3 regions of the Leclercia adecarboxylata genome follow, and region 1 is predicted to be linked to each of the others. Evidence: predicted binding sites of a transcription regulator. Region 1 holds the regulator's gene; each other region holds the start of a gene.
The links. The regulator PurR, encoded in region 1, represses purine synthesis genes. The targets are predictions, from matches to a motif close to CANGCAAACGTTTGCNTG.
Positions count from the first base shown of each region.

Region 2: the regulator PurR is predicted to act here: its motif matches at 6,409-6,426, upstream of purE (5-(carboxyamino)imidazole ribonucleotide mutase).
Region 3: the regulator PurR is predicted to act here: its motif matches at 2,798-2,815, upstream of pyrD (quinone-dependent dihydroorotate dehydrogenase).

Region 1 is NZ_CP040889.1:4,145,249-4,155,681, forward strand. It holds gene mdtK (MdtK family multidrug efflux MATE transporter) at 1-599, opposite strand, end outside; gene FHN83_RS21520 (riboflavin synthase) at 822-1,466, shown strand; gene cfa (cyclopropane fatty acyl phospholipid synthase) at 1,501-2,649, opposite strand; gene punC (purine nucleoside transporter PunC) at 2,930-4,126, opposite strand; gene punR (DNA-binding transcriptional activator PunR) at 4,242-5,165, shown strand; gene purR (HTH-type transcriptional repressor PurR) at 5,171-6,196, opposite strand; gene cydH (cytochrome bd-I accessory subunit CydH) at 6,492-6,581, shown strand; gene FHN83_RS21550 (MFS transporter) at 6,746-7,912, shown strand; gene sodB (superoxide dismutase [Fe]) at 7,951-8,532, opposite strand; gene FHN83_RS21560 (C40 family peptidase) at 8,657-9,478, opposite strand; gene grxD (monothiol glutaredoxin 4) at 9,816-10,163, shown strand; gene rnt (ribonuclease T) at 10,209-10,433, opposite strand, start outside.
Region 2 is NZ_CP040889.1:3,238,673-3,249,105, reverse strand. It holds gene FHN83_RS17255 (PTS transporter subunit EIIC) at 1-1,159, shown strand, start outside; gene malI (Mal regulon transcriptional regulator MalI) at 1,234-2,250, shown strand; gene FHN83_RS17245 (metal-dependent hydrolase) at 2,323-2,844, shown strand; gene cysS (cysteine--tRNA ligase) at 2,936-4,321, opposite strand; gene ppiB (peptidylprolyl isomerase B) at 4,494-4,988, shown strand; gene lpxH (UDP-2,3-diacylglucosamine diphosphatase) at 4,992-5,714, shown strand; gene FHN83_RS17225 (YdgH/BhsA/McbA-like domain containing protein) at 5,858-6,067, shown strand; gene FHN83_RS17220 (hypothetical protein) at 6,138-6,326, shown strand; gene purE (5-(carboxyamino)imidazole ribonucleotide mutase) at 6,497-7,006, shown strand; gene purK (5-(carboxyamino)imidazole ribonucleotide synthase) at 7,003-8,070, shown strand; gene mnmH (tRNA 2-selenouridine(34) synthase MnmH) at 8,145-9,212, shown strand; gene FHN83_RS17200 (porin) at 9,343-10,433, opposite strand, start outside.
Region 3 is NZ_CP040889.1:3,765,886-3,776,318, reverse strand. It holds gene FHN83_RS19700 (YcbX family protein) at 1-991, shown strand, start outside; gene zapC (cell division protein ZapC) at 988-1,524, opposite strand; gene pyrD (quinone-dependent dihydroorotate dehydrogenase) at 1,692-2,702, opposite strand; gene ssuE (NADPH-dependent FMN reductase) at 2,951-3,526, shown strand; gene FHN83_RS19680 (sulfonate ABC transporter substrate-binding protein) at 3,519-4,481, shown strand; gene ssuD (FMNH2-dependent alkanesulfonate monooxygenase) at 4,478-5,623, shown strand; gene ssuC (aliphatic sulfonate ABC transporter permease SsuC) at 5,633-6,424, shown strand; gene ssuB (aliphatic sulfonates ABC transporter ATP-binding protein) at 6,421-7,188, shown strand; gene pepN (aminopeptidase N) at 7,344-9,956, opposite strand; gene pncB (nicotinate phosphoribosyltransferase) at 10,221-10,433, shown strand, end outside.

The sequences.
Region 1 (10,433 bases):
ACCGCCGCGGTAGCGACGCCGCAGCCGACACCGCCGAGTTCCGGCATGCCGAAATGACCATAAATAAAGATGTAGTTCACCGGAATATTGACCAGCAGGCCGATAAAGCCCATCACCATGCCCGGTTTGGTTTTCGCCAGGCCTTCACACTGATTACGCATCACCTGGAAGAATAAATATCCCGGCGTACCCCAGAGCAGGGCGCGTAAATAGCCGACGGCGGTATCCGCCAGGGCCGGATCGATATTGTGCATGGCGTGAATAATATAGCCGGCGTTCCACAGCACGATCATGATTAACACCGAAACAAAGCCTGCCAGCCAGAAGCCCTGGCGGATCTGATGGGCGATACGTTCGCGACGCCCGGAGCCGTTCAACTGGGCGATAACCGGCGTCAGCGCCAGCAGCAGGCCGTGGCCGAAGAGAATAGCCGGGAGCCAGATAGAGGTGCCGATAGCCACCGCCGCCATGTCGGTGGCGCTGTAGCCACCCGCCATTACGGTATCAACGAATCCCATTGCGGTCTGGGCGATTTGCGCGAGTATCACCGGGATTGCCAGAGCTAATAACTGACGCGCTTCACTCATGTACTTCTGCACGTGAACACCTTTGATATTGTTGTTATTTGAAAGAATAAAAGTCGCTGTGAGAAAACAGCAAAAAGAAGATGCGGGGAAGTCCAGCTATTGTAGCGGGGATAAGCTATTTATCTAGTGAAAAAATCGCCAGAAAAGGTGGGTACTGGCAACCTCTTTTTTCAACTGTTATTGTGGTGGGATTAAACGGTGTTATCACCGAAAGAACAAACAGGAGTCGTAAGCATGTTTACTGGTATTGTGCAGGGCACCGCGAAGCTGGTGTCCATTGATGAAAAACCCAACTTCCGCACCCACGTCGTCGCCCTGCCGGATGAGATGCTCGATGGGCTGGAGACCGGGGCATCGGTTGCGCACAACGGCTGTTGCCTGACGGTAACCGAAATTAACGGTAACTTGATCAGCTTCGATTTGATGAAAGAGACGCTGCGTATCACCAATCTTGGTGACCTGGCTGAAGGCGATATTGTTAACGTTGAGCGCGCCGCGAAATTCAGCGACGAAATTGGCGGACATTTAATGTCGGGCCATATTATGACTACCGCAGAAATTGCCAAAATCCTGACTTCGGAAAATAACCGCCAGATCTGGTTTAAGGTTCAGGATCCGTCATTAATGAAATACATCCTTTATAAAGGCTTTATTGGCGTGGACGGCATCAGCCTGACCGTCGGTGAAGTGACGCCGACCCGCTTCTGCGTGCACCTGATCCCGGAGACGCTGCAGCGCACGACGCTCGGCAGCAAAAAACTGGGTCACAGGGTGAATATCGAAATCGATCCGCAAACCCAGGCGGTGGTGGATACCGTCGAGCGCGTGCTGGCGGCAAAAGAGGCCGCCGCCATCCAGCAGACGCTCAACGACGCGTGATAATAAAATACCCCGGCATGCCGGGGTATTTTATTTAGCGGGCTACCCGCAGGCCGTGCTCCACGCCGCGGCTGAATACCACCTGCCACAGCTGAATATCACGGGCGCGAAACGCCCCGGCGCAGGCGTTCAGATAGTAGCTGAACATCCGTTTAAATCGTTCAGAATAGTTGTCGGCGATCTCCGGCCAGCTGGCAATAAAGCGCTCATGCCAGGCCATCAGCGTCGTATCGTAGTCAGCGCCAAAGTTATGCCAGTCCTCCATCACAAAATGGGGTTCGCTGGCATTCGCAATCTGGCGTACTGACGGTAAACAGCCATTCGGAAAGATGTACTTATCTATCCAGGGATCGACGCGATGGTCGGTTTTTCGGGAGCCGATGGTGTGCAGCAGGAACAGGCCGTCGGGCTTCAGGTTGCGATCCACCACCTCAAAGTAGGTCGGGTAGTTTTTCGGCCCCACGTGTTCGAACATCCCCACCGAGACAATGCGATCGAACTGGTCGTTGAGATCCCGGTAATCCTGCAACAGAATAGCGACATCCAGACTGGCGCAGCGCGCCTGCGCCATGCGCTGCTGTTCCGCTGAAATGGTAACGCCCACCACGCTGACGCCATAGTGCCGTGCCATAAACTCCGCCAGACCACCCCAGCCGCAGCCGATATCCAGTACCCTCATGCCGGGTTCCAGCTGCAGTTTTTCGCAGATAAGGCGCAGTTTATCCTGCTGCGCCTGCTCAAGGCTGGTCGCCTGTTTCCAGTAACCGCAGGAGTACTGCATGGCCGGGTCGAGCATGCGGCTGAACAGATCGTTGCCGAGATCGTAATGCTCTTTGCCGACAATCCAGGCGCGCTTTTTACTTTGCAGATTGAACAGGCGGGCAGCGGCAATACGCAGGGTATCCTTCAGGTGGTTGGGCAGTTGCTGCTCCAGGCCCGCCCGCAGGACGTTATTGAAAAAAATATCGAGGCGCTCGCACTCCCACCAGCCGTCCATATAGCTTTCGCCAAGGCCAAGCGACCCTTCCTGCAGGACGCGTTTAAAAAAGTCGGGGTGTTTGACCTGCAAATCGAAGGATGCCGGGCCGTTGATGGTGATCCCTGCACGGCTCAGCATTTCATTGATTATCCGGTACCAGTTATCTTTGCGAACGCTGACTTCTTCCAGACACGATGAACTCATAGCTTCTCCACCACATGATGTGATCAGAACCCTTAAACAGCGTAGCCGCTCTTTATGGTTTGTGAGAAATCTCACGGTGTGACCCGCGAGGCTAATATCCGACGTAGAACAGAGGAAGGGAGATAACCCTTGCCGAAAGGCCATCCATGCTAAAACGGGAGCACTCCGGCTCCCGTTAATACTTAATAATTTTCGTATTTATCAGAATGCGCTAATAAGTATAGGCCTGATAAATGGGTGCTTCAACAGAAAATCGTTAGCACCCTAATCAGTTACGCCATCAGGCGCGAGAGGACTCCGCCTGCATCTCGTCATGCTGCTGGCGGGCAGGGAGGTACTGCATCCGGTAGCCCAGCGCGGCCAGTATCACGGTGGCGACCATCACGCTGGTGGTGGTCAGCAGCGGGGTGGCAATCAGCCATGAGACCAGCAGGCTGGCAAGGAAGCAGAGGCCCAGCTGCAGGGTGTTCTGCAACGCGGCCGCGCTGCCGGTGGCCTGCGGGAAGGGACGCAGCGCCTGCGCGACGACGATAGGGTAGATCGCGCCGTTCGCCACCGCCATCAGGCAGAAGGGTATCAGCAGCTCCGCCAGGCTCACGCCCGGAATAAACCCTACCGCCCAGGTGCCTATCACGCTGAGCGCAAACAGGCCCAGCAGCCACGGCAGCATCTGGTGACCCTGCCATTTTTGCAGCGCAGCGCGACAGCCGTAGCCACCAATCAGGAAGGCGATGGTCTGCGGCACGTAGCTCAGGCCGATCGCTGCCGGGCTGTAGCCCATCTCGCTGAGGATAAACGGCGAGCCGGTCAGCCAGGCGAAGAAGCTGGCGGAACAGGCGGCGTAGATCAGCACGTTACCGCGATAAACACGCGAGCGGAGCAGGGTGAAGAAGGTGACGCGGGACTCAGGCCGATCCGCTTTTGCCGCGACCGGTTTCAGGAAAAAGGCCGGGATCATCAGCACCAGGGTGATGGCAAACAGCACGGCAAAAATGGCCTGCCAGCTGAAATGGGCGAGGATCCAGCTGCCGAGCAGCGGTGCCAGGGCCGGTGACAGCCCCACCAGCGGCATGATGGTGGCGAAAATCCGGTTGGTCCGCGTCGCCGGGTAGTAGTCCGTCACCAGCGCCTGCCAGGTGACCGCCGCCGCGCAGACGCCTACCGCCTGGATAAAGCGCAGCACCAGCAGCCAGGTGGCATCGCGTACCCACAGCATGCCCAGACAGCCCAGCGCGAAGATGGCTAAACCGGTCAGCAGAACCGGCTTACGCCCGAAGCGGTCGGACATCGGTCCCCACAGCAGCTGCGCGAAAGCAAAGCCCGCAAGGAAGAGGCTCAGGCTGGCGCTGATGGCGGCCGCCGGGGTTTGCAGATCTTCCTGCATGATCGAGAAGGCAGGCAGATACATATCGGTGGCGAGGAAGCCCAGTACGCTCAGGCCGCCAAGCCAGACTAAAAATCCTTTCCTGGGTTGCATTGTTTTATTGTCCTTATGGGTGCAGGTTTAGGTAGCCGCTGAGTGTAGGCAGTGCAATCCCGCTTGTGAAACGCTAATATTTGGCGGTTGCATTCAAATTTTTTGCAGGCAGAAAATGTGGTCTGAATATTCCCTTGAAGTGGTGGACGCCGTGGCGCGTAACGGCAGTTTCAGCGGCGCGGCCCAGGAGCTGCACCGCGTTCCCTCGGCGATCAGCTATACGGTGCGTCAGCTTGAGGAGTGGCTGGCGGTGCCGCTGTTTGAACGGCGCCATCGCGACGTGGAGCTCACCCCGGCCGGCATGTGGTTTCTGAAGGAGGGGCGCTCTGTTATCAAAAAAATGCAGATCACCCGCGAACAGTGCCAGCAGATCGCCAACGGCTGGCGCGGGCACATCTCCATTGCGGTGGACAACATCGTTCGCCCCGAGCGCACCCGCCAGATGATTGTCGATTTTTACCGTCACTTCTCTGACGTCGAGCTGCGGGTCTCCCAGGAGGTCTTTAACGGCGTGTGGGATGCGCTGGCGGACGGCAGGGTGGAGATGGCCATCGGCGCGACCCAGGCGATCCCGGTGGGGGGACGCTACGCTTTTCGCGATATGGGCATGCTGAGCTGGATCTGCGTGGTGGCGAGCCATCATCCGCTGGCCGCGCTTCCCGACCCGCTCAGCGATGATACCCTGCGCAACTGGCCGTCGCTGGTGCGGGAAGACACCTCCCGCTCGCTGCCAAAACGCATCACCTGGCTGCTGGACAACCAGCGGCGGATCGTCACCCCGGACTGGGAGTCGGCGGCAACCTGCCTCTCGGCCGGACTGTGCGTGGGGATGGTGCCGGTGCATTTTGCCCGCCCGTGGATCGACAGCGGCAAATGGGTGGAACTGACGCTGGAGAACCCGTTCCCGGATGCGGCCTGCTGCCTGACCTGGCAACAAAACGATATGTCACCGGCGCTGGCGTGGCTGCTGGATTATCTGGGGGACAGTGAAACGATGAACAGGGAGTGGCTGCGGGAGCCAGAGGTGCTGGCTCCCTGAGGGGATCAACGGCGGTAGTCGCGGAACGGGCCATCGGCGACGGAGCGGCGTTCGATCAAACGCGGATGCACTTCAATGGACTGCGACTCTTCGCGCTTGTTGACGATACGGTCGAGCAGCATGTTGAAGGCCGTCTCCCCCAGCGAATCTTTTGGCTGGTGGATAGTGGTCAGCGCCGGGGTGAAGAACCGGGCGTTGCGCACGTTATCATAGCCGATCAGCGAAACGTCCTGCGGCACGCGCAGACCCATTTCATCGGCGGCGCACAGGGCGCCCATCGCCATAATGTCGCCGCCGCAGAAAATAGCGGTCGGACGCGGGCTCTGGGAGAGGATCTGCTGCATGGCGCGATAGCCGGACTCTGGCTCAAAGTCGCCCTGCACGATCCAGTTTTCCGGCACCGTGATTAACGCTTCTTCCATCGCTTTCATAAAACCGGCCAGACGCCCGGCACCGGTATTGCGCTCCAGCGCCCCCGGAATAACGCCGATGTCGCGGTGACCGCGTTCAATCAGATAACGTCCGGCCATATAGCCGCCTTCAAAGGCGTTATCGATCACCGAGTCGGTGAAGTCGGCTTTCGCTTCGCCCCAGTCCATCACCACCATCGGAATATTGCGATACTCTTCCAGCATCGTCAGCAGGGGCTCCGGATATTCGGAGCACATCACCAGCAGGCCGTCGACACGCTTTTGCGCCATCATTGACAGGTAGGCCCGCTGCTTCTCGAGGCTGTTCCAGGCGTTGCCGAGGATCAGGGTATAGCCTTTCTGGAAGCAGTTTTTCTCTACCGCTTCAATAATTTCTGCGAAGTAGGGGGCTTCGCTGCTGGTCGCCAGCAGGCCGATCGATTTGGTGTGATTCACCTTCAGACTGCGGGCCACGGCGCTGGGAGAGTAGTGCAGCTCTTTGATCGCTGCCCAGACGTTGTTACGCGTCTCTTCCGCCACAAAGCGGGTTTTGTTAATAACATGTGATACGGTTGTAGTGGAAACGTTTGCGCGTTTCGCTACGTCTTTAATTGTTGCCATCAGATGTCACTCCAGACCATATCTAAGCTCCTGAAAAACCAATAGGTAAACGTTTGCCTTCACTCGCCCTAATTGCGCAATTTGAATTGCGGTACGCCGGGAAAACGACACAGGACGTCAGGAGGGGGTCAATGGCCGGTACGCTAATAAATTTAGCGTGGAATTTTGTCTGATCTTGACCAAAAGGGGAAGAGTAAAAATGGATATCAACCTAATTCCCGCAAGATTTTTACCCTGAACTGTGCAAAAATGAGCAAGCTCACTCTTCATGGGGTGATTAAAAGGAGAAAAATTGATGAGTACCGATCTTAAGTTTTCGCTGGTTACCACCATTATTGTTCTGGGTCTGATCGTAGCAAGCGGTCTGACTGCTGCGCTGCACTGATCCTCGCGAGGGAGTCACCGCTCCCTCGTCTCCCTTCCTTTATTGTTACGCTCCCTGCAAAAATCTTTTGCCAAATTGTTAACTTCTCATTTTTTGTGATTGATGTCATGCTTTCGCCTTCATTGTTCTGTGTCGCCTGACGACACGGTGTCTGGAGTTGAAGTATGAGAATCAATTTTCCGCTGCTGGCCCTGGCCATTGGTGCGTTTGGTATCGGCACCACCGAGTTTTCCCCGATGGGGCTGTTACCGGTGATTGCCCGGGGTGTGGATGTTTCTATTCCCGCGGCAGGCATGCTGATCAGCGCCTACGCCATCGGCGTGATGGTGGGGGCGCCGCTGATGACCCTGCTGCTGTCGCACCGCGGTCGCCGTAACGCGCTGATCTTCCTGATGGCGATCTTTACCGTCGGTAACGTTCTCTCGGCGCTCTCCCCGGATTACACCACCCTGCTGCTGTCGCGCATTCTGACCAGCCTCAACCACGGCGCCTTCTTTGGCCTCGGGTCTGTGGTGGCCGCAAGCGTGGTGCCGAAGCACAAACAGGCCAGCGCCGTGGCAACCATGTTTATGGGGCTGACCATCGCCAACATCGGCGGCGTCCCTGCCGCGACCTGGATGGGCGAAGCGATCGGCTGGCGCATGTCATTCCTCGCAACCGCGCTGCTCGGCGTGGTCTCGATGATCGCACTGTTCTTCTCTCTGCCAGCGGGCGGGGCGGGCGAAAAGCCGGAAGTGCGCAAAGAGCTGGCGGTGCTGATGCGCCCGCAGGTGCTCTCGGCCTTGCTGACTACCGTGCTCGGTGCCGGGGCGATGTTTACGCTCTACACCTACATTGCACCGGTCCTGCATGACATTAACAACGCCACGCCTGCCTTTGTCACCGCGATGCTGGTGCTGATTGGCGTCGGTTTCTCGCTTGGCAACTTCCTCGGCGGCAAGCTGGCGGACCGCTCCGTGAGCGGCACCCTGAAGGGGTTTTTACTGCTGCTGATCGTCATCATGCTGGCGATCCCGTGGCTGGCGCGTAACGAAGTGGGCGCGGCATTTGCGATGGTGGTGTGGGGAATGGCGACCTTTGCGGTAGTACCACCGCTGCAGATGCGCGTGATGCGTGTAGCGAGCGATGCGCCGGGGTTATCCTCTTCCGTGAATATCGGGGCGTTTAACCTCGGGAATGCGCTGGGGGCGGCGGCCGGTGGGGCGGTGATCTCGGGCGGACTGGGTTACAGCTTCGTTCCGGTGATGGGGGCCATCATTGCGGCGCTGGGGCTTCTGCTGGTGCTGACTGCTGACAGAAAACAACCTGATCCGGTGTGTGCTACCGAATAAAACAGAAAAGCAGAAGGCCGGGCCTTCTGCTTTTTTTGTTACGCCGCGAAGTTCTTCGCAACAAACGCCCAGTTTACCAGCGCCCAGAAGTGCTCAAGATAGTTCGGGCGCGCATTGCGGTAATCGATGTAGTACGCGTGCTCCCAAACATCCACCGTTAACAGCGGGGTGGCGTTGCTGGTCAACGGCGTGCCCGCGTTGGAAGTAGAAACGATGGCCAGTTTGCCGTCCGCCTCTTTTACCAGCCAGGTCCAGCCTGCGCCAAAGTTCTTCACCGCCGCGTCGGTAAACTTCGCCTTAAACTCTGCAAAGCTGCCGAAGGTAGCGGTGATGGCATCTGCCAGTTCACCGGTCGGTTCGCCACCGGCCTGTGGTGCCAGGCAGTGCCAGTAGAAGGTGTGGTTCCATACCTGTGCGGCGTTGTTGAATACGCCGCCCTCGGAGCTGCGCACGATCTCTTCCAGGGTTTTCCCTTCAAAGGCGGTACCGGCGATAAGGTTGTTCAGGTTGGTAACGTAGGTCTGGTGGTGTTTGCCGTAGTGGTATTCCAGGGTCTCCGCAGAAATATGCGGGGCCAGGGCGTCTTTTGCATACGGTAATGCAGGTAATTCAAACGACATTGCTTCTCTCCTTATTATAGTGATCCATTCAATAACCATATTGAATGTAAGGGTAGAGTAGCAAATTGAAAGGGTATGCAAAAGAGGAACTTACCCCGCTGGCGTGCCAGCGGGGTAGGGGAGATTAACGCAGGGTGTTGGCCTTCATCACGCGGCGCGCGCCGACGTAATGGCGCTGCCAGTAGTCTTCGCTCAGGGAGGTGATCTGAATGTCCTGGCCGGTACGCGGGGACTGGATAAATTTGCCGTTGCCCACGTAAACGCCCACGTGGTCGGCGGTGCCGCGCCCACGGGTGCGGAAGAACACCAGATCGCCGCTTTCGAGCTCGCCGCGATCGACCGGAGAGGCGTCACGCAGGTGGTACATTTCGTTCGCGGTGCGCGGAATACGGAATTTAACCAGGTCTTTATAGGCGTAATAAACCAGGCCGCTGCAGTCGAAACCGGTACGCGGCGAGGAACCGCCCCAGCGATAGGGTTTACCAATCTGGCCCATTAGTTTATTTAACGCCGTTTTTTGCGCCTTTTGCACCCGGACTTTATGCGCTTCAGCAAGGGTCGTGGTTTTGCTGGTTTTGACGCACTGCGTTTTGCGTCCTTTACGGGTGGTGCATTTTTCTGTCACAACGCGGGAGGCGGTTTGCGTGGTGCGGGTCGCGCTGCGGGAGGAAGTTTTGCTTTTCTTGCTGGAGGTGGCTGGCTGTGTTTTAGCGAGGCTACTTTTTTTGCTGCTGCTCTTTTTGCTGGTAGTGCTTTTTTTCGTGCTCTCTTTTTTGCTGGTTTTACTGGTGCTGCTTTTTTTCTTAGGTTCGGTTGCTTTCGCCAGATGCGTTTTATGGGCGGCAGAAGGCCGCGCCTGCTCTGAGGCGTTTGCCACCGGCGTGAAGGTGAGAGATGAAAACAGCAAAGCACAGAGCGTGATCGAGAATTTATTTATTCGCGCCACTGGGCATTCCCCTGGTAATCGCAGGATATAAATAACCCTGCGTATGATTTACAAAACTCGTCGATTCTAATCTATAAAAAGGCCCGACGTTAATAAACTTTTTGCATCTAAAACTGTGTTTCGTTAGCAAGTGCAAAAATATCAGAATTTCACAGGGGCATTCTGTACATTAGCTGTGCAAAACCGCAGCTAATCTCGCGATAAGGTATGTTGTGAATGCATCTTTAAAGGACGCGCGGTAAAATCATAAAGGTGACGAAAATGTTATTTTCCGTAGTCGGCCTGAAACGCTACAATGTCAGACTATTGCCGTAACAGAAGTAAAAGGAAGCAAAACATGAGCACTACTATTGAAAAAATTCAGCAACAAATCGCTGAAAACCCGATCCTGCTGTACATGAAAGGTTCTCCGAAACTGCCAAGCTGTGGTTTCTCCGCTCAGGCGGTCCAGGCGCTGTCTGCCTGTGGCGAACGTTTTGCTTACGTTGATATTCTGCAGAACCCGGATATCCGCGCTGAGCTGCCAAAATACGCTAACTGGCCGACCTTCCCGCAGCTGTGGGTTGACGGTGAACTGGTTGGCGGTTGCGACATCCTGATTGAGATGTATCAGCGTGGCGAACTGCAACAGCTGATCAAAGAGACGGCTGCGAAATACAAATCAGAAGAGCCAGGCGCCGAATAATTCCGCGTCCCGGTAAATAAAAAAGCGACCCTGAGGTCGCTTTTTTTATGCGTTGTTCTCGGCGTCCGGCAGCGGCCAGCCGCCGAGGCGTTTCCAGCGGTTAACGATTTCACAAAACAACTCCGCCGTGCGCTCGGTGTCATAAAGCGCCGAATGCGCCTGGGTACCGTCAAAATCGATACCGGCGGTAATACAGGCTTTAGAGAGGACGGTCTGCCCCAGCGCCAGTCCGCTTAAGGCGGCGGTATCGAAGGTCACAAACGGATGGAA
Region 2 (10,433 bases), 910 kb from region 1:
CCCGACGCTGCAGATGGGCGTCTTTGGCGGCCTGCTGTGCGGGATCCTCGCCGCGTGGTGTTATAACCGCTTCCACACCATGCAGCTGCCGGAGTTCCTCGGCTTCTTCTCCGGGAAGCGTTTTGTCGCCATTGCCACGGCGTTCCTGGCGTTTGTGATGGGTCTGCTGCTGCCGTACGTCTGGCAGCATATCCAGGCCGGTATCGACGCGCTGTCGGTGATTGTGAACGGCGATAACCAGGCAGCCTCGACCTTTATCTTCGGTCTGGTGGAACGCGCGCTGATCCCGCTGGGTCTGCACCACATCTGGTATCCCTCCTTCTGGTACTCGTTCGGGGATTACACCACCCAGGCGGGCCAGGTGATCCACGGCGACCAGACCATCTGGTTCAAGATGCTGGAAGAAGGGGTGAAATCCTTCAGCAGCGACACCTATCAGAACGCCGGTAAGTTCATGCAGGGCGAATTCCCGCTGATGCTGTTTGCCCTGCCTGCGGCCTGTCTGGCGATGTACCACGAAGCGCACACCAAAAACAAAAAGATTGCCGCCGGTATCCTGTTCTCTGCGGCGCTGACCTGCTTCCTGACGGGGATCACCGAGCCGGTCGAGTTCACCTTTATCTTCGTGGCGCCAATCCTGTATGTCTTTAACGCCATTATGGCGGGCCTGGCGTACATGACCATGTACCTGCTGCATGCGCACATCGCCAAATCCTTCTCCGCTGGCTTTATCGACTACCTGTCGTTCGGGATCCTGCCGTCGTTTAACGGCTATCAGACCAACTTCCTGAACGCCATTATCATCGGTATTCCGATGGCGCTGATTTACTACTTCACCTTCCGCTTCGTGATCCGTCGTTTCGACGTGAAAACGCCGGGCCGCACCGACGTGACGGCCAACGCGGATGATAAAACCGACACCGAAATCGCCACCGAGATCATCGGCCTGCTGGGCGGGGCGCAGAACATCGACTCTGTGGGCTCCTGCATCACCCGTCTGCGTCTGGAAGTGGCGAAGAGCGACATGGTGGATAAGGACGGTCTGAACGGCCTCGGCGCCCGCGGCGTGGTCTTTGTCGGCGACTCCGGTATTCAGGTTATCTTTGGCGCCCGGGCGCAGTTTATCGCCCAGACGATGTCGACCATGATCGGTAAATAATAAGCTGCCTGACCGACACGTCTCCTGTACTCTTACGGGAGGCGTTGTCTTATCAGGCATTTCAGGGAGAAGATGTGAAGAAGGTCAGCATCATAGATGTCGCCAGAGAGGCAGGGGTATCTGTTTCTACCGTCTCGCTGGTTCTGCGTCAAAAAGGAAAGATCTCAGAGGCGACGATTGAAAAAGTCCACGCCGCCATCACTGCCCTGGGCTACGTGCATAACGTGGCCGCCGCCAATCTTCGCGCCAACACCTCCAATCTTATCGGCCTGATCCTGCGCGATTTCAGCGACAGCTTTTCCATCAAAGTGATGGCCAGCATCGTCCAGGAGCTGGAAAAGCAAGGGTATATGGTCTTTCTCGGCCAGCCGCTGAACGACGGTGAGCACCTCGAGCGCTGCCTGCTCTCCTTCAAACAGCAGGGCGTCGCCGGGGTGATCTATCTGGCTTCCGATACGCGTCATGCCGCCCTGCCGGCGCTGATCCGCCAGTGCCCGCTGCCGCTGGTGGCGGTGTCGCAGTCGCTGCTCAACGAAACCTGCAATCTGGTGATGCGGGATAATCGCCAGGCGGCGCATCTGGCTACCCGCTATCTGATTGAGCGCGGCCATCGCAATATCGCCTATATCGGCGGCAGGGAGGGAGATCTGATCCGCGAGCAGCGCCTGCTGGGTTTTCGCAGCGCGATGACGCAGAACGGGCTGGTGTTCCGCGACGAATCCGCCCCCGCATGCAGCGACGATACCCAGGCGGTGAGCTTCGCCACCCGCCAGCTGCTGGAGAAAAACAACACCATCACCGCCCTGCTCTGCCACTCCCCGGATGCGATGATCGGCTCTATCTCCGGTATTCATCACGTTGGCCGCACGGTGGGGAAAGATGTCTTTCTTACCCAGCAGGTAGCGCTGGTGGGGTTTGAGGATATGCTGCACGTTAATCTCACCTCCCCGTCGTTTACCTATGTCTCCTCCGCCAGCGAAGAGACCGGGCGTCAGGCGGCGGGGCTGATGATCCGCCAGCTGAAAGAGCCCGAGCTGCAAACCCAGCGCATTACCCTCTCCGGACAGCTCGTCGCGCGGGAATCGGCATAATTCAGATTTCCGCCCGGCCCTGAGTTCAGCGGCGCTCTGCTATATTTCCATGATTTGCCATGGATAATCATTATGCCAACCATCATTACTCACGCCGCCGTACCGATCTGCTTAGGTCTGGGGCTGGGCACCCGGGTTATTCCCCCTCGCCTGCTGTTCGCCGGGATCGTTCTCGCCATGCTACCGGATGCCGACGTGCTGTCATTTAAGTTTGGCGTCGCCTACGGCAATATTTTTGGTCATCGCGGATTTACCCACTCGCTGCTGTTTGCCTTTGTGGTGCCGTTACTCTGCGTGCTGGCCGGGCGACGATGGTTCCGGGCGGGGCTGATGCGCTGCTGGCTGTTTTTAACCGTGTCGCTGCTGTCGCACAGCCTGCTGGATTCGGTGACGACAGGCGGGAAAGGGGTCGGCTGGCTGTGGCCGTGGTCGGATGAACGCTTCTTCGCGCCCTGGCAGGTGATTAAGGTCGCGCCCTTTGCCCTCTCACGCTATACCACGCCGTACGGGCATCAGGTGATTATCTCGGAACTGCTGTGGGTGTGGCTGCCGGGGGTGGTTGTGATGGGGATGTTGTGGTGGCGGCGGAGGTAAAAGCAAAACGGCAACCAGGTTGCCGTTTTTAGTGTTTGCACCCTCTCCCTGTGGGAGAGGGTTGGGGTGAGGGCATCAGCGCGCAGCAGATTTACTTACGGCGCCAGGTCGTACCCTGCGGGCCATCTTCCAGGATAATACCCATCTCGGTCAGACGGTTACGCGCGGCATCGGCATCGGCCCAGTCTTTCGCCTGACGCGCTTCCAGACGCGCTTTGATTAACGCTTCAATCTCCGCCACTTCGCCGTCATCCGACTGCGCACCGCTCTGCAGGAACGCTTCTGGCTCCTGCTCCAGCAGGCCCAGCACGCCAGAGAGTTTACGCATATGGGAAGCCAGCGCGTTGGCGGCGTGGGCATCTTCCCCTTTCAGGCGGTTCACTTCACGGGCCATATCGAACAGTGCAGAGTAGGCTTCCGGGGTGTTGAAGTCGTCGTTCATCGCCTCGACGAAGCGGGCTTCAAACGCCTCGCCGCCGGCCGCTGGCACGGAGGTGTCGGTGCCGCGCAGCGCGGTGTACAGACGCTCCAGAGCAGAACGCGCCTGCTTGAGGTTCTCTTCGCTGTAGTTCAGCTGGCTGCGATAGTGGCCGGACATCAGGAAGTAGCGGATAGTTTCGGCATCGTAATACTTCAGCACGTCGCGCACGGTGAAGAAGTTGCCCAGCGATTTAGACATCTTCTCGCGGTCAATCATCACCATGCCGGAGTGCATCCAGTAGTTCACGTATTCACCGTCATGCGCACAGGTGGACTGGGCGATTTCGTTTTCATGGTGCGGGAACATCAGGTCAGAACCGCCGCCGTGAATATCGAAGTGGTTACCCAGCTGTTTGCAGTTCATGGCCGAACATTCAATGTGCCAGCCTGGACGGCCCGCGCCCCACGGGGATGGCCAGCTTGGCTCGCCCTCTTTGGACATCTTCCACAGCACGAAGTCCATCGGGTTGCGCTTCACGTCAACCACGTCCACGCGCGCCCCGGCCTGGAGCTGATCCAGATCCTGACGGGAGAGCTGGCCGTAGTGCGGGTCTGTCGGCACGTCGAACATCACGTCACCGTTGTCCGCCACGTAGGCATGGCCTTTGGCAATCAGCTGTTCGGTGATCTCGATGATCTCCGGAATATGGTGCGTTGCGCGCGGCTCAAGGTCCGGGCGCAGGATATTCAGCGCGTCAAAATCCTTGTGCATTTCACCGATCATGCGATCGACTAAGGCGACGAAATTTTCGCCATTTTCGTTAGCGCGCTTAATAATTTTGTCGTCAATATCGGTGATATTGCGTACATACTTAAGGTTGTACCCGAGGAAACGCAGGTAGCGTGAAACCACGTCGAAGGCGACAAAGGTACGGCCATGGCCGATATGACAGAGATCGTAAACGGTAATACCACACACGTACATGCCGACTTCCCCGGCATGAATAGGTTTGAATTCCTCTTTTTGGCGCGTCAGTGTGTTGAAGATTTTTAACATCGAAGATTCCATGTGAGACGTGTGTGGGTGAAAACGGCATATTCTAATGGTAATTCAAACCGGAAGCAGCAAGTAATGCAAGGTGATCGCGCGTTGCGGTTATGCTATAACAAGCGCTTATTGTGGCCCCTGGCGGGGTCGAAGCACCACTATAACGGAACAGGATGCAAAAATGGTTACTTTCCACACTAATCATGGCGATATCGTAATCAAAACCTTTGATGACAAAGCGCCTGAAACAGTCAAAAACTTCCTGGACTACTGCCGCGAAGGTTTCTACGACAACACTATTTTCCACCGTGTCATTAACGGCTTTATGATCCAGGGCGGCGGTTTTGAACCTGGCATGAACCAGAAAGAGACCAAAGCGGCGATCAAAAACGAAGCGAACAACGGTCTGAAAAACACCCGCGGTACCCTGGCAATGGCCCGTACTCAGGCGCCACACTCTGCCACCGCGCAGTTCTTCATCAACGTAGCAGACAACGACTTCCTGAACTTCTCCGGCGAAAGCCTGCAGGGTTGGGGCTACTGTGTGTTTGCAGAAGTGGTTGAGGGTATGGACGTGGTTGACAAGATCAAAGGCGTTTCTACCGGCCGCAGCGGCATGCACCAGGACGTTCCAAAAGAAGACGTTGTGATCACAAGCGTGACCGTCAGCGAATAATTCGTGGCGACACTCTTTATTGCAGATCTGCATCTGCAAACAGAAGAACCGGCGATCACCGCCGGTTTTCTGCGTTTTTTACAGGGCGAAGCCCGCCACGCCGACGCGCTTTACATCCTGGGCGATCTGTTTGAAGCCTGGATTGGCGATGACGATCCGAACCCGCTGCACCGCGACATAGCGAGTGCGCTTAAAGCGCTGGTCAACTCCGGCGTCCCCTGCTTCTTTATCCACGGTAACCGCGACTTTCTGCTGGGCAAACGCTTCGCCCGTGATTGCGGCATGACCCTGCTGGCGGAAGAGACCGTCCTCGACCTGTATGGCCGTAAAGTCCTGATCATGCATGGCGATACGCTCTGCACCGACGATACCGGCTATCTGGCGTTTCGCGCCAAAGTGCACACCCCCTGGATCCAGACGCTGTTTCTCGCCCTGCCGCTGTTTATCCGCAGCCGTATCGCCGCAAAAATGCGTGCCGGCAGCAAAGCCGCTAACAGCAGCAAATCAATGACCATCATGGACGTGAACCCGCAGGCGGTGGTCAGCGTGATGGAAAAGCACCATGTGCAGTGGCTGATCCACGGCCATACCCATCGCCCGGACGTCCATAGACTGACCGTAAACGGTGAACCCGCTAAGCGCGTGGTGTTAGGGGCCTGGCACACCGAAGGCTCGATGGTCAAAGTCACGCCTGAAGATGTGGAGCTTATCGCCTTCCCGTTCTGAAATCCCTGCCCAGAAATCATTCAAATTTTTTGGACTATCTCAGCAAATTGTTTTGATTTTAATCACACTCTGGTCGGCCTATGATTACTCACATCAGGGCAACAACGCCCTATTCCAAACAAAACAGCTTAAGGAACACGACCATGAAATCCATCAAAACTTTCGTTGCAGTTGCCGCTCTGTCTCTGATCTCTTTCGGTTCTTTTGCCCAGAGCGTGAGCGCTACCGCCTCTACCCTTGACCGTGCAGAAGCGAATATTGCCGCTCAGGCCGCAAAAGAAGGTGCTGCTTACAAAATCACCAGCGCCCAGTTCGACAACCGCGTGCACATGACCGCTGAACTGACTAAATAATTTGCCCGATTGCCGTGCCGCCAGATAAGAGCCCAGCGACAGCGACAATACGATGAAAAAGGAAAAGAGAATGAAAACTATCAGTATCGTCAGCGCCCTGCTGCTGGCCGCTTCACTGTCCTCTGGCGCGATGGCTGCAGAGCACCACTTCTCCGCCCCGGAAGCGGGTTCGAATATCGACACGGCGGTGCATCAGAATCATATTGATGTGAACCATGCTTTCGACAAAGAGAACCTGACCGCAGGCAATCTGCTGTAAGCCGTAAAGCAGACTGTAAAAAGACCGCCTTTTGGCGGTTTTTTTATTGCATAAAGCGACAGACTTTGGCGGAAGTTTTAGCCGCGCAACCGTTTTCCTTGCCTGTAGATCGTGCTATTCTCTGTCACCTCAAAAGCCGAGAGTTGTGCACCACAGGAGTTTTAAGACGCATGTCTTCCAGCAATAATCCGGCGCGTGTCGCCATCGTAATGGGGTCCAAAAGCGACTGGGCTACCATGCAGTTCGCCGCCGAAATCTTTGACATCCTGAACGTTCCTCACCACGTTGAAGTGGTCTCCGCGCACCGCACCCCCGATAAACTGTTCAGCTTCGCCGAAGGCGCAGAAGAGAACGGCTATCAGGTGATTATTGCCGGTGCCGGCGGTGCCGCGCATCTGCCCGGCATGATTGCTGCCAAAACCCTGGTGCCGGTGCTCGGCGTCCCGGTTCAAAGCGCAGCACTGAGCGGCGTCGACAGCCTCTACTCCATCGTGCAGATGCCGCGCGGCATTCCTGTTGGTACGCTGGCCATCGGTAAAGCGGGCGCTGCCAACGCCGCCCTGCTGGCCGCACAGATCCTCGCAACCCACGATAAAGCACTCCATCAGCGCCTGGCGGACTGGCGTAAAGCCCAGACCGACGAGGTGCTGGACAATCCCGACCCGCGAGGTGCGGCATGAAGCAGGTTTGCGTCCTTGGTAACGGCCAGTTAGGCCGTATGCTGCGTCAGGCCGGTGAACCGTTGGGGATCACCGTCTGGCCGGTTGGGCTGGACGATGAACCTGAAGCCGTGCCGTTTCAGCAAAGCGTCATCACCGCAGAGATTGAGCGCTGGCCTGAAACCGCCTTAACCCGCGAGCTGGCGCGTCACAACGCCTTCGTCAACCGCGACGTCTTTCCGATCATCGCCGACCGCCTGACGCAAAAACAGCTGTTTGACGATCTGCATCTCGCCACCGCGCCGTGGCAGCTGCTGACCGAAAAAGGCCAGTGGCCGGGCGTGTTTGACACGCTGGGCGAGCTGGCGATCGTCAAGCGTCGCGTGGGCGGCTACGACGGCCGCGGCCAGTGGCGTCTGCGCGCCGGTGAAACCGACCAGCTGCCGGACGAGTGCTACGGCGAGTGCATCGTTGAGCAGGGCATCAATTTCAGCGGCGAAGTGTCGCTGGTCGGTGCCCGCGCCCACGACGGCAGCACGGTTTTCTATCCCCTGACCCACAACCTGCATCAGGACGGCATTCTGCGCACCAGCGTAGTCTTCCCGCAGGCGGACGCAGCCCAGCAGGCGCAGGCTGAAAGCATGCTCTCTGCCATCATGCAGGAGCTGGGCTACGTGGGTGTGATGGCGATGGAGTGTTTCGTCACGCCGGAAGGTCTGCTGATCAACGAGCTGGCACCGCGCGTGCACAACAGCGGTCACTGGACGCAAAACGGGGCGTCCATCAGCCAGTTTGAGCTGCATCTGCGCGCCATCACCGGGCTGCCGCTGCCGAAGCCGGTGGTGAACAGCCCGTCGGTGATGATCAACCTGATCGGCACCGATCTGAACTACGACTGGCTGAACCTGCCGCTGGTGCACCTGCACTGGTACGACAAAGAGGTGCGCCCGGGTCGTAAGGTCGGCCACCTGAACCTGAACGATACCGACACCGCGCGCCTGAGCGCCGCGCTGGACGCTATCGTGCCGCTGCTGCCGCCAGAGTACGCCAGCGGTATTGCCTGGGCGCAGTCCGCACTCAGCTAAGCCTCACCGCCGGGGAGTTGACCTTCCCCTTCCCCGGCGTAAAATCCTGCCCATCGCTGTTTTGAGGGATCCTTATGAACGATGGGACGGACTACCGCGCCATTCTTACCGCCGACACGCCATTGATTGACGTGCGTGCGCCCGTGGAATTTGCTCAGGGCGCCATGCCTGCGGCAATCAACCTGCCTTTAATGAACGACGACGAACGCGCCGCCGTGGGCACCTGCTATAAGCGCCAGGGGCCGGAAGCCGCGCTCGCGCTCGGCCACCGTCTGGTGAGCGGCGAGACGCGCGAACAGCGCCGGAGGCGGCGCGCCGCCTGCCTTGCCCGGCCGCAGGGCTACATCTGCTGCGCCCGGGGCGGGCAGCGCTCGCATATCGTGCAGGCCTGGCTGAAAGAGGCAGGCGTGGACTACCCGCTGATCCGGGGCGGCTATAAAGCGCTACGTCAGGCGGCAATGCAGGCGACCGTCGAGCAGGCGCAAAAACCCAGCGTGCTGATTGGCGGCTGCACCGGGAGCGGCAAAACGCTGTTAGTGAAGGCGCATCCTGAGGGCGTGGATCTCGAAGGGCTGGCGCACCATCGCGGCTCCTCCTTTGGCCGCACGCTGGCCCCGCAGCTCTCCCAGGCGAGTTTTGAAAACCATCTGGCGGTTGAGCTGTTAAAAAAAGACGCCACGCGCTGGGTACTGGAAGACGAAGGCCGGATGATCGGCTCCAACCACCTGCCGGAATGCCTGCGCGATCGCATGACGCAGTCGCCGATTGTGGTGGTCGAGGATCCGTTTGAAGTGCGTCTTGAGCGGCTGCGGGAAGAGTATTTCGCGCAGATGTGGCAGGCCTTTCGAGAGGCGCGGGGAGAAGAAGCGGGCTGGCTGGAGTATCGCGACTATCTGCACCACGGCCTGTTTGCCATCCGCCGCCGTCTGGGGTTGCAGCGTTATGCAGAATTTACCGCCCTGCTGGATAGCGCTCTGGACGATCAGCAGCGTACCGGCAGCACCGAAGCGCATTTCAGCTGGCTTGCGCCGCTGCTGAATGACTATTACGACCCGATGTACCGTTATCAGCTGGAGAAAAAAGCGGAGAAGATTGTGTATCGCGGGACGTACGGGGATGTTTCAGAGTGGCTGAGCTGCTGAAAAAAAGCCGGGTGGCGGCTACGCCTTACCCGGCCTACAGGTTCGGCGCGTTTTTGTAACCCCGCCTCCGGGGAACAGACCGCACCCCACGTAGCCCCGGTAAGCGCAGCGCCACCGGGGAACAGACGATTTAGAAGTCGTAACGCAGACGCACCAGGTTCATATCGCCCAGATCGTCGGTGCTGGAGGTGAACACGTGCTCGTAATCCACGCGGAAACCGTAATCCAGCTGGAAGCTGATACCCACGCCGTTGTCGATGCGCTGGTAGTTGCGGCCATTCATGGTCTCGATGCGGTCGCCCATGAAGTAAGGCTGGATGGATTTCACAGCATACTGACCAATCGGGAATTTATAACCCGCAAAGTACTCAATACCCCACGCGTCACCCGCGAAGTAGTCGTTTACCGACACTTTTTTGCTGGTCATGAAGTTCTGATACCAGCCGCCGCCTGCGGAGAAGGTCCAGTTGTCCGGGGTCCAGCTCAGCGCGGTACCAAGGATATTCTGATCCCAGGTTTTGCTGTCGCCGTTATCCGGATTACGCATGTCCGCACGGGTGTAGTTCCACGCCGCGCCCCAGGTCAGGTCGGTGGTCAGGCGATAATCCAGACCCAGTGAACCGCCGCCTTTACGCTTGTAGCGCAGGCCGTTGCCCGGCAGGTATTCGCTGTCTTCGAACAGGTAAGAGGCGTAGATGTCCGCATCGCCAAGGGTTTTCTTGTACTTCAGCATCTGGCGTGAACGGTAAGAGCCGTCGTAGTCGCCGTTGATACCGTTACCCGGCGCCTGGCCGATCATGTCGTAGTCCCAGATATCGGTTTTCGCACCAACCACATCGTAGTAAACGCTGTTCTGCTGACCGAAGGTCAGGGTACCCCAGGTATCGCTTTTCAGGCCGGTGTAGAGCATACGACGGGAGGTATCACGCGCGCCGTCTGCATGGTGGTTATCCCAGTTGAACTGGGCCGGAATGTTCACACCCAGCTCGTAGTAGCTCACCCAACTGATGTCATCAAACAGGTAGTAATCTGCCGCGAAACGGAAGCGGGTGCCGCCGTCAAAGCCGTTACGCTTGTAGCTGTTTTTGCCGTCGTCGCCGGTCATATTCTGGAACTGGGGACGAATACTGCCGCCAACGGTAAAGTTGAGGCGGCTCAGCGGGTTGCCCGCCTGCGGATCTTGTTTCAGAACGGTGATTTCAGCCTGGGATGCAAAAGACG
Region 3 (10,433 bases), 380 kb from region 1:
ACCGGACGGCACGTTCATTACCGCACGCCAGTTCCCGCAAATGGTTCGCTTCACGCCGGTGCCGGTGCATGACGGTCTGCATCTCACCGCGCCGGATGGTTCCAGTAGTATCGTCCGCTTCAGCGACTTTGCGCCAGCAGACGCCCCCACCGAAGTCTGGGGCAACCACTTTACCGCCCGCATTGCCCCGGAAGAGATTAACCGCTGGCTGAGCGAGTTCTTTTCGCGCCCGGTTCAGCTCCGTTGGGTAGGTCCTGAGCTGACGCGCCGCGTAGATAAGTTTGCCGCAGTGCCGCTGTCGTTTGCCGACGGGTTCCCCTTCCTGCTGACCAACGAGGCCTCGCTGCGCGATCTGCAACAGCGCTGCCCGGCCAGCGTGCAGATGGAGCAGTTCCGCCCTAACCTGGTGGTGACCGGCGCGGCCGCGTGGGAAGAAGACACCTGGAAAACGATCCGCATCGGCGACGTGATTTTCGATGTGGTGAAACCGTGCAGCCGCTGCATCTTTACCACCGTCAGTCCGGAAAAGGGGCAGAAGCACCCGGCCGGCGAGCCGCTGAAGACCCTGCAATCCTTCCGCACCGCGCAGGATAACGGCGATGTCGATTTTGGGCAGAACCTGATCCCACGCTCCAGCGGGGTGATCCGCGTGGGCGATGAGGTGGAGATCCTCTCGACCGGGCCGGGCCGTATCTACGGGGCTGGCGCCGAGGAAGAGCCCACTGAAGTGGAAACCCAGCCCGCAACGGCGGTGACTATCCAGTGGCAGGGACAGACCATTCGGGGCAACAATCAGCAGGTATTACTGGAGCAGCTTGAACAGGCCGGTATTCGCGTGCCCTATTCCTGTCGTGCGGGGATCTGCGGATGCTGTCGCATCACGCTGGTAGAAGGTGAAGTGAGTGCACTGAAGAAATCGGCCATTGGCAGCGACGGCACCATTCTGTGCTGCAGCTGCGTACCTAAAACGTCGTTACAGCTCGAAGCCTAAACGGCCTGCTCGAGGCTGAAGCTGACCGGTTGCGGTTTCAGCCTGTCGTTCATCACTTTAATCGGGTCCCCCAGCTGCATGGTGCGCCCGGCGATAGTTACCGCCGGCTGCGCCAGTAAACAGAGCGCGGCGTTGTCGCCTGGCTCCACTACCAGCAAATTCACCTGCTCGGCATTCTCGCTCAGGCTGACGCACGCGGCATCACCGGTGACCGGCGTCCAGCGCCCACCGTGAGCAAGAAAGTGCCAGCTTTTTGGCATCTGAGGTTTAAGGAAGCGGATCGCCACCAGCGCATTGAGCACCAGTTCGGCGCGTTGTTCTTTAGAGAGGTCCAGATCCCGACATTTCTCTTCAAAGGAGAAATAGAGCGCGGCATCGTCGACGCAAAAACCGGTATCGGCAAAGGCGTCCGGGGTTAACATCCGGCGGGCAAAACGCGAGCGGAACAGCATACCATTAGCCAGATCGAGCATCATACGATCGTGCTCTTCGCAGAAATACCATCGCCAGTTATCGTCAGGTTTAATTCGCATCTGTCTCTCCCGTTCCCGAAACGTCCTGTAGTAAGAAAGTCCTTATTGCCGCTTCGCTTTTTTAACTTCAATAATAAAAGACTACAATGTCTAATAAAGCAACAGTCCGGGAATATAAAACAACCAGAGCTGGAAATAAAGCCCTGGTTGTCAATAGCGATAAAAGATTAGATATGATTAACGATTTCTTTAATCAGCGGCGGGCCTTTAAAAATAAAGCCTGAATATATCTGAACAAGCGAAGCGCCAGCGGCCATTTTTTCCCGGGCAGCCATCACCGAATCAATCCCGCCCACGCCAATAATCGGCAGGCGACCCATTAACTCCTGCGACAGGCGACGGATAATTTCGGTGCTTTTTAACTGTACCGGACGTCCGCTCAACCCACCCATTTCGTCGCAATGTTTCATCCCCTGAACCAGAGAACGATCGAGCGTGGTATTGGTGGCAATAACGCCATCAATATTATGGCGAACTAAACTGTCGGCTACCTGAATCAGCTCTTCTTCTGTCAGATCCGGGGCAATTTTAACGGCCACCGGGACATATTTATGGTGCGTCGCCTGGAGTTCATTTTGCTTATTTTTGATGGCGACCAATAAGTCATCCAGCGCTTCACCGTATTGCAGGGTGCGCAGACCCGGGGTGTTAGGCGATGAGATATTCACCGCAATATACCCGGCGTAAGCATAGACTTTCTCCATACAGATCAGATAGTCATCTTTGCCCTGCTCTACCGGCGTGTCTTTATTTTTGCCGATATTAATGCCTAATACGCCGTCGAAATGGGCTTTCTTCACATTCTCGACCAGGTGATCGACGCCGAGATTATTGAACCCCATGCGGTTGATCAGCCCTTCGGCCTCGACCAGGCGGAACAGGCGCGGCTTGTCGTTACCCGGCTGCGGACGCGGCGTGACGGTGCCAATTTCAATGGAGCCGAAGCCCATCGCACCCAGCGCATCAATACATTCGCCATTTTTATCCAGACCTGCCGCCAGACCCAGAGGGTTTTTAAAAGTTAACCCCATGCAGGTGACCGGCTTGTCCATCACTTTCTGGCGCACCAGCGCTTCGAGCGGGGTTCCCGTAATACGGCGTAATTGCTGGAATGTAAATTCATGAGCGCGCTCAGGATCGAGCTGGAAAAGGGCTTTACGAACGAAGGGGTAGTACATGAACTCTCCTGGATTCCCGGTGTGCAAACCGGGGGCGTATTATCTGCGATCGCAGCGGGAAAGGGAATTGACCTGAGGCAAAAAAAGCCGCATGCCGCGCAATCGTTTACTTTTCATCCCTCCTTTATTCATTTTCTGGCATTTCACTTGCGGATAAATCATTTAGTGGAATAAGCCAGCGGTGCCACACTGCCAACAAATGTTATCAATGTTAGATAAAAGCAAACAATTGGTTATAAGGAGCATGTATGCGCGTCATTACGTTGGCCGGCAGTCCGCGATTCCCTTCCCGCTCCAGCGCGCTGCTGGAGTATGCCAGGGAGCAGCTTACCTCTCTGGATGTGGAGGTGTTCCACTGGAATCTGCACAACTTCGCCCCGGAAGATCTGCTCTATGCCCGCTTCGACAGCCCGGCGCTGAAAACCCTCAATGAACAACTGAAGGATGCCGATGGGCTGATTGTCGCCACCCCGGTCTATAAAGCCTCGTTTTCCGGTGCGCTGAAAACCCTGCTGGACCTGCTGCCGGAGCGCGCGCTGGAGGGCAAAATCGTGCTGCCGCTGGCGACAGGCGGCACCGTAGCCCATCTGCTGGCGGTGGATTACGCCCTGAAGCCGGTGCTCAACGCCCTGAAAGCCCAGGAGATCCTCCACGGCGTGTTTGCCGACGATTCTCAGGTGATCGACTACCAGCACAAGCCGCACTTTACCCCGAACCTGCAAACCCGCCTCGACAGCGCGCTGGAGACCTTCTGGCAGGCGCTGCATCGCCGCGACGTCGAGGTTCCTGCCTTTGGCCTTCAGAAAGGAGTCGCCCATGTTTAAATCTCTTGCCCGCCTTAGCCTGGCAGGCCTGGTGGCCCTCTCTGGCCTGGCGCACGCCGCAGAGCCCGCCCCTGAAAGCCTGCGTATTGGTTACCAGAAAGGCAGCGTCAGCATGGTGCTGGCGAAAAGCCATCAGCTGCTGGAAAAACGCTACCCGGACACCAAATTCTCCTGGGTGGAGTTCCCGGCAGGCCCGCAGATGCTCGAGGCGCTGAACGTGGGCAGTATCGATCTGGGCAGTACCGGTGACATCCCGCCGATCTTCGCTCAGGCCGCCGGCGCGGATCTGGTCTACGTTGGCGTTGAGCCGCCAAAGCCCAAAGCCGAAGTGATCCTGGTGCCTGAAAACAGCCCGATTAAAACCGTGGCGGATCTTAAAGGCCACAAGGTGGCTTTCCAGAAGGGTTCCAGCTCGCACAATCTTTTATTGCGTGCCCTGCAGCAGGCGGGACTGACCTTTAAAGATATTCAGCCGGTTTATCTTTCCCCGGCGGATGCCCGCGCCGCCTTCCAGCAAAATAATGTCGACGCCTGGGCTATCTGGGATCCCTACTACTCTGCCGCCCTGCTGCAGGGTGGCGTGAAGGTGCTGAAGGACGGTGAAACCCTGAAACAGACCGGCTCCTTCTACCTTGCCGCGCGTCCTTATGCGGAGAAAAACGGCGCATTTGTTCAGGGCGTACTGAATACCTTCAGCGAGGCAGACGCCCTTACCCAGAGTCAGCGTCAGGCCAGTATCGCACTGCTGGCAAAAACGATGGGTCTTCCGGAGCCGGTCATTGCCTCCTACCTTGACCATCGCCCGCCAACCGTCATCAAACCGGTGGATGCCAAAACCGCCGTGTTACAGCAGCAAACCGCCGACCTGTTTTACGAGAACCGCCTGGTACCGAAAAAAATCGATATTCGCGACCGCATCTGGCACCCCACTTCCTCTAAAGGAGATAAGTCATGAGTCTGAATCTGTTCTGGTTTTTACCTACCCACGGTGATGGTCACTATCTTGGCACCGAAGAGGGCGCCCGCCCGGTGGATCATGCTTATCTTCAGCAGATCGCCCAGGCCGCAGATCGGATTGGCTTTACCGGGGTGCTGATCCCCACCGGGCGCTCCTGCGAGGATGCGTGGCTGGTGGCGGCGTCGATGATCCCGGTGACCCAGCGCCTGAAGTTTCTGGTGGCCCTGCGTCCAAGCGTGACCTCCCCGACGGTGGCCGCACGTCAGGCCGCGACGCTGGATCGTCTGTCGAACGGACGCGCTCTGTTTAACCTGGTCACCGGCAGCGATCCGCAGGAGCTGGCGGGCGACGGCGTCTTCCTGGATCACACCGAGCGGTATGAAGCCTCTTCTGAGTTCACCCACGTCTGGCGTCGTCTGCTGGAGGGGGAGAACGTGACCTTCGAGGGCAAGCATATTCATGTCCGTGATGCTCAACTCTTCTTCCCGCCGGTTCAGCAGCCGCGTCCACCGCTCTATTTTGGTGGTTCGTCCGACGTTGCCCAGGACCTGGCTGCCGAACAGGTGGATCTCTACCTCACCTGGGGCGAGCCGCCGGCGCTGGTAAAAGAGAAGATTGAGCAGGTGCGCGCCAAAGCCGCGGCCCACGGTCGTAAGGTCCGGTTCGGGATCCGCCTGCACGTGATTGTCCGCGAAACCAACGAAGAGGCGTGGCAGGCCGCCGACCGTCTGATCTCCCATCTGGACGATGCGACCATTGCCAAAGCGCAGGCCGCCTTTGCCCGCACCGATTCTGTCGGGCAGCACCGGATGGCCTCCCTGCACAACGGCAAGCGAGAAAACCTGGAGATCAGCCCGAACCTGTGGGCGGGCGTGGGGCTGGTGCGCGGCGGCGCGGGGACCGCGCTGGTGGGCGATGGCCCGACGGTGGCGGCGCGTATTAATGAATATGCAGACCTTGGTATCGACAGCTTTATTCTTTCCGGTTATCCGCATCTGGAAGAGGCCTGGAAGGTGGGTGAACTGCTGTTCCCGCATCTGGATGTCGCCATTCCGGAAATCCCGCAGCCGCAGCGGCTGTTGCAGCAGGGCGAAGCGGTCGCTAACGAATTTATCCCGCGTAAAGTCGCCCAGAGCTAAGGAGATCCTATGGCTAATCCTTCCCAAAAATGGCTGCTGCGCATTGCGCCCTGGCTGCTCCCTGTCGGTATTGTGCTTATCTGGCAGCTGGCCTCCTCCGTGGGCTGGCTCTCAAGCCGCATACTGCCCTCACCCGAAGGCGTTGTGGAGGCCTTCTGGTCGCTGAGTTCGAGCGGTGAGCTGTGGCAGCATCTGGCGATCAGCTCCTGGCGCGCGGTGATTGGCTTTTCCATCGGCGGGACGATTGGCCTGACGCTCGGCCTGGTCAGCGGCCTCTCCCGCTGGGGCGAGCGTCTGCTGGACACCTCAATTCAGATGCTGCGTAACGTGCCGCATCTGGCGCTGATCCCGCTGGTGATCCTGTGGTTTGGCATCGATGAGACGGCGAAGATCTTCCTCGTCGCCCTCGGCACCCTGTTCCCGATCTATATCAATACCTGGCACGGGATCCGTAATATCGATCGCGGGCTGGTGGAGATGGCGCGCAGCTACGGCTTGTCCGGCTTCGCCCTGTTCATCCACGTCATCCTGCCGGGTGCCCTGCCCTCGATTATGGTGGGCGTGCGCTTTGCCCTGGGTCTGATGTGGCTGACGCTGATCGTGGCGGAAACTATCTCCGCCAACTCCGGCATTGGCTATCTGGCGATGAACGCCCGCGAATTCCTGCAAACCGACGTCGTTGTGGTGGCCATTATTCTCTATGCCCTGCTCGGTAAACTTGCAGATGTCAGCGCCCAGTGGCTGGAACGAAGCTGGCTGCGCTGGAATCCGGCCTACGTTAAAAAGGAGGCACACGCATGAACACGGCTCGCTTAAATCAGGGTACGCCGCTGCTGTTAAATGGCGTGACCAAACGCTACGGTAATAACACCATTCTGAACGAACTGGAACTGCATATTCCCGCCGGACAGTTTGTGGCGGTGGTGGGCCGCAGCGGCGGTGGGAAAAGCACCCTGCTGCGCCTGCTGGCCGGGCTGGAGGCGCCGAACGGCGGCGAACTGCTGGCGGGGAATACGCCGCTGGCTGACATCCAGGATGATACCCGGATGATGTTCCAGGACGCGCGACTGCTGCCGTGGAAAACGGTAATAGATAACGTCGGGCTGGGGCTGAAAGGTAACTGGAAAGCATCCGCCCGCCAGGCGCTGGCCGCCGTCGGGCTGGACCATCGCGCCGATGAGTGGCCTGCCGCCCTGTCCGGCGGACAGAAACAGCGCGTGGCGCTGGCCAGAGCGTTGATCCATCGTCCGGGACTGTTGCTGCTGGATGAGCCGCTGGGGGCGCTGGATGCGCTGACGCGTATTGAGATGCAGGATCTGATCGTCTCATTATGGCAGGAGCATGGCTTTACGGTACTGCTGGTGACCCATGATGTGAGCGAAGCCGTCGCCATGGCTGACCGGGTGTTGCTGATTGAAGAGGGCAAGATTGGCCTGGATCTGACGGTGGATCTGCCTCGCCCTCGCCGGGTGGGATCCGCGCGACTGGCGGAGCTGGAAGCAGAGGTGCTGGATCGGGTGATGAAGCGTGGTGCCAGCGAGGTACCCGCCAGAAAGCACGGATAAAAAAAGCCGGGTAACTGCCTACGGTTATTTTTTGTAGGCCGGGTAAGGCAAAGCCGCCACCCGGCACTGCTGTGCGGCCTGATGCCCGGTGGCGCTACGCTTACCGGGCCTACAGGATCACTGCCCGGTAAGCGTAGCGCCACCGGGCATTTCTTTTAAGCTAACGCCTTACTGATCTTCTCGTACAGATCTCCGGACAGGTTCTCCAGCCCTTTCAGCTGCTCCAGCGCGGCACGCATCTTCGCCTGACGTCTGGCGTCATAGCGTTTCAGACGGATCAGCGGCTCAATCAGACGCGACGCCACCTGCGGGTTACGGCTGTTAAGCTCGGTCAGCATCTCCACCATAAACTGGTAGCCGCTGCCATCTTCCGCATGGAAGGCGGCCGGGTTGCTGCTGGCAAACGCGCCAATCAGGGAACGGACGCGGTTCGGGTTGCTCATTGTGAATGAACGGTGGTTGAGTAGGCTGCGCACCTTGTTCACCACATCGGCCGCCGGGCTGGTGGACTGCAGAATAAACCACTTGTCCATCACCAGACCGTCCTGATGCCACTTGTCGTCGTACTCCTGCATCAGGGCATCGCGGCAAGGCAGTTCAGCGGCGACGCTCGCGGCCAACGCAGCCAGGGCGTCGGTCATGTTGTCGGCCGTGTGATACTGCTTGCTCACCAGTTCGTCGGCGAGCGCCGTTTCCCCAAACGCCAGATAGCGCAGGCAGGTGTTACGCAGCGCACGCTTGCCGATGTCGGCATGCTCAACGCGATACGCATCCAGTTTGTAGTAGTTGTAGACCGCCAGGAACTCATCCGCCAGCTCAGCGGCCAGAGTACGGGTCAGGGCTTCACGCACGGCCACGATGGCAATCGGGTCGATAATCTCGAACAGCTCGGCGATTTCAGTCGCCGACGGCAGGGTCAGGATTTCAGCCGCCAGCGCCGGGTCAATCTTCTCATCCAGCAGGATCGCGCGGAAGGCATCAGCAACATGGGCCGGCAATGAGAGCGGCTGCCCCTGCTGATGACGGTTCACGTTCAGCTTGATGTAGGTTGCCAGCAGGCTCTGGGCCGCATCCCAGCGGGAGAAGTCATTGCGCGCGTGACGCATCAGGAAGGTGAGCTGCTGATCGCTCCACTTGTACTCGAGCTTGACCGGCGCGGAGAACTCGCACAGCAGCGCAGGTACCGGCTGGAAGTAGACGTTATCGAAGACAAACGTCTGCTCGGCCTGCGTCACGTTGAGCACGTTGTGCACCGCGTGGCCGCCTTTCTTCAGCGGGATCACCTTGCCTTCGCTGTCATACAGCTCAATGGCGAACGGAATGTGCAGCGGATGCTTCTCTTCCTGCTCGGCCGTTGGCGGCGTACGCTGGCTGATGGTCAGTGTGTACTGCTCGGTTTCCGGATTGTAGTCGTCTTTGACGGTGACAACCGGCGTACCGGCCTGGCTGTACCAGCGGCGGAAATGGGACAGATCGACGTTAGACGCATCTTCCATCGCCTGGACAAAATCGTCGCAGGTGGCGGCGCTGCCGTCATGACGTTCAAAATAGAGCTGCATCCCTTTCTGGAAATTCACTTCGCCCAGCAGGGTGTGGATCATGCGGATGATTTCGGAACCTTTTTCATACACCGTCAGGGTGTAGAAGTTGTTCATCTCGATCACTTTGTCCGGACGGATCGGGTGCGCCATCGGGCTGGCGTCCTCAGCAAACTGCAGGCCACGCATGGTGCGCACGTTGTTGATGCGGTTAACCGCCCGCGAGCCGAGGTCGGAGCTGAACTCCTGATCGCGGAAGACGGTCAGGCCCTCTTTCAGGCTTAACTGGAACCAGTCGCGGCAGGTCACGCGGTTGCCGGTCCAGTTATGGAAATATTCGTGGCCGATGACGCGCTCGATATCGAGGTAGTCTTTATCGGTGGCGGTATCAGTACGCGCCAGCACGTATTTGGAGTTAAAGACGTTGAGGCCTTTGTTTTCCATCGCGCCCATATTAAAGAAGTCGACGGCGACGATCATATAGATGTCGAGGTCGTACTCGAGACCGAAACGCTCTTCATCCCACTTCATAGAGTTAATAAGCGAGGTCATCGCCCACGGGGCACGGTCGAGGTTGCCGCGATCGACAAACAGTTCCAGCGCCACTTCACGGCCAGAACGGGTGGTGAAGGTGTCGCGCAGAACGTCAAAATCACCCGCCACCAGCGCAAACAGGTAGCAGGGTTTCGGGAACGGATCCTGCCACTGCACCCAGTGACGGCCATTCTCCAGCTCGCCCTCACCCACCCGGTTGCCGTTGGAAAGCAGGAACGGATAGGTAGCTTTATCGGCGATGATTTTAGTGGTGAAGCGGGCCAGCACGTCAGGGCGGTCGAGATACCAGGTAATGTGACGGAAACCTTCGGCTTCACACTGGGTACAGAGCGCTACGCCCGACTGGTACAGACCTTCCAGCGCGGTGTTGGACGCCGGACTGATCTCGTTAACGATGCGTAAGGTAAAACGCTCCGGCAGATTATCCAGCACCAGCTGGTTATCTTCTTCTTTATAGTCGGTCCATGGAGCGTCGTTCACATGCACCGACACTAAGGTCAGGTCTTCACCATCAAGACGCAGCGGCACCGCCGTGGCGTTATGGCGCGTTACCTGGCTGACCGCCGTGACAACGGTTTTTGTGGCATCCAGGTCAAAAGTCAGATCGATATCGCTAATCAGGTAATCCGGCGCACGGTAGTCGTGGCGGTATTTGGCTTGAGGCTGTTGTGTCATAGAAAACCTTTTGCATCGTTTGTCGAATAACGAGTCAGTCTATTCCTGTTGTGGAAATCGCGCTATGCAGAATGTTCATCTTTTCAGTCACAAACACTCTATTTGCTACATTTATATAACATGCGGCACGAAATGCACTCGACCCTGAACCAGGCTTATGGTGTGATCGGGGTTCAATAAATCGCTAAACAAGGTATACTCCAGCGGTTTCATTAGTCGTTTATTGTACTAAACGCTCCCGTGAGAGGATGCTACTGCGCACCTATGACTCAATTCGCTTCACCTGTTCTGCATACGCTGCTGGATACCGATGCGTACAAACTGCATATGCAGCAAGCCGTTTTCCACCAATACTACGACGTACAGGTCGCGGCTGAATTCCGCTGCCGCGGTGACGATTTGCTGGGCATCTATGCTGACGCCATTCGTGAGCAAGTCGACGCAATGCAGCATCTTCGTCTGCAGGATGATGAATTC